One region of the Streptomyces sp. NBC_00328 genome, then DNA from elsewhere that is predicted to be linked to it. Evidence: riboswitches for the same ligand, from Rfam matches in the RefSeq annotation. Region 1 holds a riboswitch; the other holds the start of a gene.

Region 1 (3,683 bases):
GAAGTTCTGGAACACGAACCCGATCCGGCTGCGCTGGGCCAGGATGGCCCGCTCGCTCAGCTCCTTGAGACGGTCGCCGTGCCTGCGTACGCCGATGAGCTCACCGTTCAGGCTCACATGGCCGATCTCGGGCTTCTCCAGGTGGTTGATCACCCGCAGGAGGGTGGACTTTCCGGAGCCGGACGGGCCGAGGACGACCGTCACCTCGCCGGGCCGCACGGTCAACTCCACACCGTCCAGAACCCGTTGGGCTCCGTACCACTTGTGCACATCGTGCACCTCGACCGCGGCCGGCTCGACCTGGAGCGCTCCGGCGCTCTCGGCGGTCGCCGCGGCGTCCGCTGCCCGGGCGGAGGAGGCCGACGCCGCTTCCGCCGCGTCGGCGACCGGGGCCGTCCGAGTCCTCACTGTCTTCAGATGGGTCTCGCCGCTCATATCGCCGTCTCCCTCCGGAACCGGTCCCGCACGTCACGCAGACCGTTCCGCGCCTTCTGCAACGGGGTCGGCGGCAGGGTGCGCAGCGCGCCCCGCGAGTAGTACCGCTCGACATAGAACTGGATGACGGACACGACGCTGGTGAGGATCAGATACCAGGCGGTGGCCACGAGGAGCAGCGGCACGATGTCGCCGGGGTAGGTGCTGCCCATGCTCTGCACGGAGCCGAACAGGTCCAGCAGGGACACGTAGAAGACCAGCGAGGTGCCCTTGATCAGGCCGATCAGCTGGTTCACGTAGTTGGGGGTGATGGAGCGCAGTGCCTGCGGGAAGACGATCTTCGCGAACTGGTACCGCTTCGGCAGTCCCAGGGCGGAGGCCGCCTCGTGCTGGCCCTGGTCGACGGAGAGAAGGCCGCCGCGTACCACTTCGGAGGCGTACGCCGCTTCGTTCAGGCTCAGTCCTACGACGGCGACGGCCATGTCGGTGGCCAGGCGGGACTCGTCGAAGGTGAAAAAGGCCGGCCCGAACGGTACGCCCACGCTCAACGTCTGGTACAGCGCGCTGAAGTTGTAGAGGAACAGCAGGACCACGATCAGCGGCACCGACCGGAACAGCCAGGTGTAGACCCAGCTCACCGCGCGCAGCACCGGGCTTTGGGAGAGTCTGGCCAGAGCCAGCACGATGCCGCCGAGCAGTCCCAACACGGCGCTGTAGAGGGCCACTTCGAGGGTGATGAGCAGGCCGTCGAGAATGGTCGGGCGAAAGAACCAGTACTGGAACCGATCCCACTGGTAGAAGGGGTTGGTCACCAGGCCGTGAAGGATCTGGGCGACCAGCACGAGCACGACGGCCGTGATGATCCAGCGGCCGGGACGCCGGAGCGGAAGGACTCGCTGGGCCGCCAGGGGCCTGGGCGCGGCGGGGACGTCGGTACGGGGGATCGCCTCGGCGGGCGTCGCTGATCCCAAGGACACAGCGCTGCCGGGAGGTTGACTCATGGAGAGCTCCAGCGGATTCGGACACCCCGGACCACGGAGCGGCAGCGCAACGCCGGGCGGGACGGCTCGGTACGCGGCGAGGCGCGGGCACACGTGGAACGGGGGCTGGACGGGAAAGGACACATCGCGGCAGCGGTGGTCGTCGAAGACTCGAAGAGCCGTCAGCCCCTGGTCGTCAAAGACCCGAAGAGGCCGTCAGCCTCGGCTGAGGGAGCGACACATGCCCGTACAGAGGGCGCTGTTGACGCGCAGCAGGTCCACGGAGCGGTCGGCGCACAGCACATCGCGACCGAGGCGCCGCCATGCGGCCGTCCCGTCAGCTGTGTGCATCGCCGTCACCATTTCTACTCCGGCCGAAAAGGCATCCTGTGGTGGGCCGCAGGTTAGGCCCGTCCCGAAAACAATGTCAATGCGGGTGACCACCAGGTGAGACCGTGCGTGCGGCCTTCTTGACGGCGCAACAGAGCGCACCGAGACTGGCATGGACGGTCACGATTGTCAGCGCCGATGGCGCGGGTTCGCCCGCTCCGTCGGTCATCGGCCCCGGCCCGCTGACAGGCAACCCTTCCACCGCGACGGGGTGCCCCGGGTGACGACCGGGTCCCGCCGGTGCGGCGGGGCAAGCGTGGTCTCGCGTCTCGCGAGCCCCGGAGTCGGGACCGGTGGGAATGCCAAGGAACGGCTTGACGAGGCGCCTGCACATCGATCTGTTGCGTGTCTCCAGCGCTTACTGATCCGCTGCCGGTCCGTGCGATCCGGACCGGTGCGACCAGCGCAGTCAATCCGCATTCGGCCGCCGGTGCCCACAAAGCGGCGGTGGCTTCCTTCTTCCCCCAGGGAGAGTCATGCCCGAGACAGCTTCGCGCACGTCCAGCACAGCCGACGCACGCCCCTGTGAGCAGATTTCGTTCCCCTCGACCCTTCGCCTCCAGCCGGCAACGACACCGTCCGCCCTCCCCCACCGCGTCGACAGCCGCATCGGTGTCGGTCTCGCCGGCGGCTTCTACCCGGCTCCACACCGCTACGAGCTGTATCTGTCGCGGAGTTGTCCGTTCTCGCTGCGTATCGCCATCACCCTCGAGCTGCTCGGCCTGCGGGACTCGGTCGCCACCACGCTCATGGAAGACCCCGCGCGGACACCCGACGCCTTCGCCTCACTGCGCCGCGCCTACGAGGCCACCGCGTATCACTTCGACGGACCGCTCACCGTTCCCGCCCTGTGCGACCGGTGGAGCGGACGCATCGTCAGCAACCACTCGCCCGCCATCCTCCGCGATCTGGCCGGACTGTTCTCCGGTCACACCACGACGAGCCCCTCCGCGCTCTGCCCTCCGTCCCTCGCCGCCGACATCGAAGCCCTCCGCGATCTGCTCGACCGCGATGTCACCCCGTCCGCCCCGGCCTCGGAGCTCGCGGCTGCCCTGGAACTGTTGGACTGCCAACTCGCCTCCAGGCCCTACGTGTTGGGTGATTCCCTCACGGCGGCTGACGTGGACGTATGGACGGCTCTGACCGGGCTGGGCCCCTGCGACGCCCTCCGCTCGCGTCCCCGGCTCCTGGACTACGTACGCCGTCTCGGCGATCACCCCGCCTTCCGGCACGGCAGTGATGTGGTGCCCCTGGCGGCGGACGTCTGACGCTCCCGCCGTAACCGGGCCTGCCGGGCAGTCGGACGGTAACTCCCGCGGACGGCGAGCGCCGGGCCGGAAACACCGGCCCGGCGGCCGCGCGGATCACTCGCGCGGAACCAGCAGAATGCTCACGCCCTTCAGGGTGGAGGCCCAGAGCCGGCCCTGCTCCAGGACCTCGCGCCCCGGGCCCAGAATCTGCTCCTGGAGGATCAGCGCCGACTCGCGGAGTTCCTCCCACGGCTCCGGCACCTCGAAGGCACGCCGGGACCGCTCCACGGAGCCGATCAGGGCCCGGCAGGCCGCCTCGACGTCCGCGACGTTCTGGCCGGCCGATCCGACACCCTCGAGCGACCAGGTCATCCACAGGCGGCCCATGGCATCACTCTGTCCCATCCCCGGATACGACGCATGCCCGATGCCACCGCTCGCCGCCGCGGCCCTCCTCTCCAGGCCGCCAGAAGCCGGACCAAACCCTGCGTCCCGTAAAGCCGACGAGCCGGGCAACGCCTAGCCACAGATCCGCGGTGGGCTCCGCAACCCGATCGGCCTACGCGTCGCCGGAACACGCTGCCGACCGGCGCGTAGGCAATCCCGGCGAAAGCCGTCTCCTCAGGGC
Region 2 (3,683 bases), 2.3 Mb from region 1:
GCAACATGCTCTTCTTCTACGTCTTCGGGCTCATGACCGAGGAGCGCATGGGCCATCTGGAGTTCGCCCTCTTCTACCTGGGCTGCGGCTATCTGGCCCTGCTCGGCTACGCCGCCGCCAACGCGACCTCGCAGCAGTCCCTGGTCGGGGCCTCCGGGGCGATCTCCGCGGTGCTCGGCGCGTTCCTGTACCTGTTCCCCAGGGCCCGGGTGACCAGTCTCTTCCCGTTCCTGTTCTTCCTGCCGCTGCGGTTCCCCGCCTGGGTGGTGCTGCCGTTCTGGTTCACGCTCCAGTGGCTGGCGGCCGGCCGCAGCTCCCCGGGCCCCGGAGTCGCCTATCTGGCCCACCTCGTGGGCTTCTCCCTGGGTTTCGTCTACGCGTGGGCGCGGTTCCGGCCCCGAAGGCCGCTCGCGCCCGTTCGGGGGGTGCTGCCGGGGCCCCCGGTGGAGCGGCCGGGCCAGGTGGACCGCGAGTAGGGTGAGATCCCCAGCAGTGGCCCCCTAGGGAGAGAACCAGCCGTGATCACCGCGATCGTCCTCATCAAGACCAGCGTGGACCGGATCCCCGAGATCGCCGAGTCGATCGCGTCCCTGGAGAGCGTCAGCGAGGTCTTCTCCGTCACGGGCACCTACGACCTGATCGCCATGGTCCGGGTCCAGGCCCACGACGACCTGGCGGACGTCATCCCCGGCAAGATCAGCAAGATCCCGGGCGTCGAGGCGACGGACACGCACGTGGCGTTCCGTACGTACTCCCAGCACGACCTGGAGGCGGCGTTCGCGATCGGTCTCGACTCCTGACCGACGCGGCACCGCCTCCGGGCGAGGCCGCCGTGGGCGTCAGACCGCCGGGACGCAGCGGCCGTCCTCGGTGCGGTACTGCCAGCGCGCGCCGTCCCTGACGAGTTCGCGCACCGCGCGGACGAAGCGCTCGACGTGCTCGTCGGGGGTACCGGCGCCGAAGCTGACGCGGATGGCGTTGAGGGACTTCTCCCCGGGCGCCGCCTCGGGGGCTCCGCACTCCCCCTGGGTCTCCGGGGCGCTGCCGAGCAGCGTGCGGACGAGCGGGTGGGCGCAGAAGAGGCCGTCGCGGACGCCGATGCCGTACTCGGCGGAGAGCGCGGCCGCGAAGTGCGAACTGTTCCAGCCCTCGACGACGAAGGAGATGACGCCGACCCGCGGGGCGTCGTCGCCGAAGAGGGACAGGACCCGGACCTCGGGGACCTCGGCGAGGCCCGCGCGGACGGTACGGATCAGGTGCCGCTCACGGGCGAGAAGGCTGTCGAAGCCCTCCTCGGTGAGCGCCTTGCAGGCCGAGGCGATCGCGTAGGCCCCGATGACGTTCGGCGAGCCGGCCTCGTGCCGGGCGGCGCTGTCGTGCCACTCCACGTCCACGCCGCCGTCCGTGCGCCGGGTGACCTTGCGGCTGGCGCCGCCGCCCGCGAGGTACGGGTCGGCCTCGCGCAGCCAGTCGGAGCGGCCCGCGAGGACACCGGAGCCGAACGGCGCGTACAGCTTGTGCCCGGAGAACGCGACCCAGTCGACGTCGAGGTCCTGGACCGACACCGGGTGGTGCGGGGCGAGCTGCGCGGCGTCGAGGACGATGCGGGCGCCGTGGGCGTGGGCGGCGGCGGCCAGCTCCCGCACCGGCCACAGCTCCCCGGTGACGTTCGAGGCGCCGGTGACGCAGACCAGGGCCGGTCCGTGAGGGTCGCGGGCGGCGAGGGCGTGCTCCAGGGTGGCGACGGCCTCGCCCGGGGTGCGCGGGGCGTTCAGGTACGTCACCCGGGCGTCGCGCCAGGGCAGCAGCGAGGCGTGGTGCTCGGTCTCGAAGACGAAGACCTGGCAGTCGGCCGGGAGCGCGGCGGCGAGCAGGTTGAGCGAGTCGGTGGTGGAGCGGGTGAAGACCACCTGGTCACCGGCGCGGCAGTCGAGAAACTCCTCGACGGTCCTGCGGGCGTTCTCGAAGAGGTCGGTGGAGAGCTGCGAGAGGTAGCCGGCGCCCCGGTGGACGCTGCCGTAGTAGGGCGCGTACGCGGCCACGTCGTCCCACACCCGCTGGAGGGCGGGCGCGCTGGCGGCGTAGTCGAGGGCCGCGTAGGTCACCTCGCCGCCGGTGACGAGCGGGACGGTGACATCCCGGCCCAGAACGGCCAGGGGGGCACAAACGGACTGGTCGGCGGCAACGGTGGAGACAGACATGGCGAGCTCCTGTGAGAGGCAGGCGGGATCACCGCGCGAGCCGGCCGCCCGGAGGCAGGGCTGGGCTCAGCGCGGGAAAAGGTGAAAAGGGTGTGCGGAGGCGGGGCTCGGCGCCCTATCGCATTCGCTTGCTCACAGAAGGCTCCCTCGAACGACCAGGACCCCTGGTTGCATCCGCCCGGAGGACGGGAGGGGTCCGCGCTTGCCGTAGGCCTCGCTGCCTACGACCTGGTCTTCACCCGGGGCACCCCGCCACGGACGGAGGGTTGCCGGACAGCCGGCCGGGGCCTGATGGCTGTCACTCATGACCTGATACAGCATCTTGCCAGAGGATCTTCCACGCGCAAGGCGCAGTCCGGATTCTGGACTGCGCCTCGCTCCGTGTCACCGGTGGATCAGGCGTTGCTGGCGGCCACCCAGCGCTCCAGGGTGCGCTTCGCGGCCCCGGAGTCGATCGCCTCGGCCGCCTTCTCCATTCCGTCGCGGAGCTGGTCCGCGAGCGGCGCGCCGGTCGGCGACAGGGCCACCAGGGCCGCCGCCGAGTTCAGCAGGACCGCGTCCCGTACGGGCCCCCGCTCGCCGTCCAGGAGGCGCCGGGCGACCTCCGCGTTGTACGAGGCGTCGGCGCCGCGCAGGGCCTCCACCGGGACGATGTCGAGCCCGACGTCGCGCGGGTCGAAGCGCTCCTCGGTGACCTTGCCGTCGCGGACCACCCAGACGTGGGAGCCCGCGGTGGTGGTCAGCTCGTCGAGGCCGTCGTCGCCGCGGAAGACGAGCGAGGAGTTGCCGCGCTCGGCGAACACGCCCGCCACGATCGGCGCCATCCGGGGATCGGCGACGCCGACCGCCTGGGCCTTCACGCGCGCCGGGTTGGTCAGCGGACCGAGCACGTTGAAGGTGGTCCGGATGCCCAACTGACCGCGGGCCGCGGCCACATGACGCAGCGCCGGGTGGAACTTGACCGCGAAGCAGAAGGTGATCCCGGCCTCCTCGGCCACCTCGGCCACCCGTTTCACCGGCAGTTGGAGATTGACGCCGAGCTTCTCCAGGACGTCCGACGCGCCGGACGCGGAGGACGCGGCCCGGTTGCCGTGCTTGACGACCTTGGCGCCGGTGCCGGCCACCACGATCGAGGACATCGTGGAGATGTTGACGGTCTTCGCGCCGTCGCCGCCCGTTCCGACGATGTCGACGGTGTGTCCGGGCACCTCGATGACATTGGCGTGCTCGTACATCGCCCGGACGAGTCCGGTGATCTCCTGGACGGTCTCGCCCTTGGCCCGCAGGGCCACCACGAACCCGGCGATCTGCGCGTCGGTCGCCTCGCCGCGCATGATGCGGTCCATCGCCCAGGCCGTGTCGTCCGCGCTCTGGTCGCGGCCTTCGAGCAGGCCGTTCAGTACCGCGGGCCAGGAACGGCCCGCCGCGGTGTCGCCTCCAGCGGGGTTCACAGCGCTCATGGTCGCTCCTGGGTTCGTGGGT

Evidence for each region. Region 1 has a riboswitch for S-adenosylmethionine ahead of OG485_RS43910 (putative leader peptide). Riboswitches for the same ligand answer to the same signal wherever they lie in the genome.
Region 2: linked by a shared signal. The riboswitch ahead of OG485_RS13940 (aminotransferase class V-fold PLP-dependent enzyme) and the one ahead of OG485_RS43910 (putative leader peptide) in region 1 are both predicted to bind S-adenosylmethionine.

Annotation. Positions count from the first base shown of each region.
Region 1 covers NZ_CP108013.1:860,242-863,924, forward strand. Annotated here, with positions in the region: gene OG485_RS03595 (amino acid ABC transporter ATP-binding protein) at 1-435, opposite strand, end outside; gene OG485_RS03600 (amino acid ABC transporter permease) at 432-1,436, opposite strand; SAM riboswitch class IV at 1,924-2,068, shown strand; gene OG485_RS43910 (putative leader peptide) at 2,105-2,170, shown strand; gene OG485_RS03605 (glutathione S-transferase C-terminal domain-containing protein) at 2,282-3,073, shown strand; gene OG485_RS03610 (hypothetical protein) at 3,170-3,460, opposite strand.
Region 2 covers NZ_CP108013.1:3,177,011-3,180,693, forward strand. Annotated here, with positions in the region: gene OG485_RS13930 (rhomboid family intramembrane serine protease) at 1-476, shown strand, start outside; gene OG485_RS13935 (Lrp/AsnC family transcriptional regulator) at 519-800, shown strand; gene OG485_RS13940 (aminotransferase class V-fold PLP-dependent enzyme) at 840-2,201, opposite strand; SAM riboswitch class IV at 2,395-2,511, opposite strand; gene trpD (anthranilate phosphoribosyltransferase) at 2,597-3,661, opposite strand.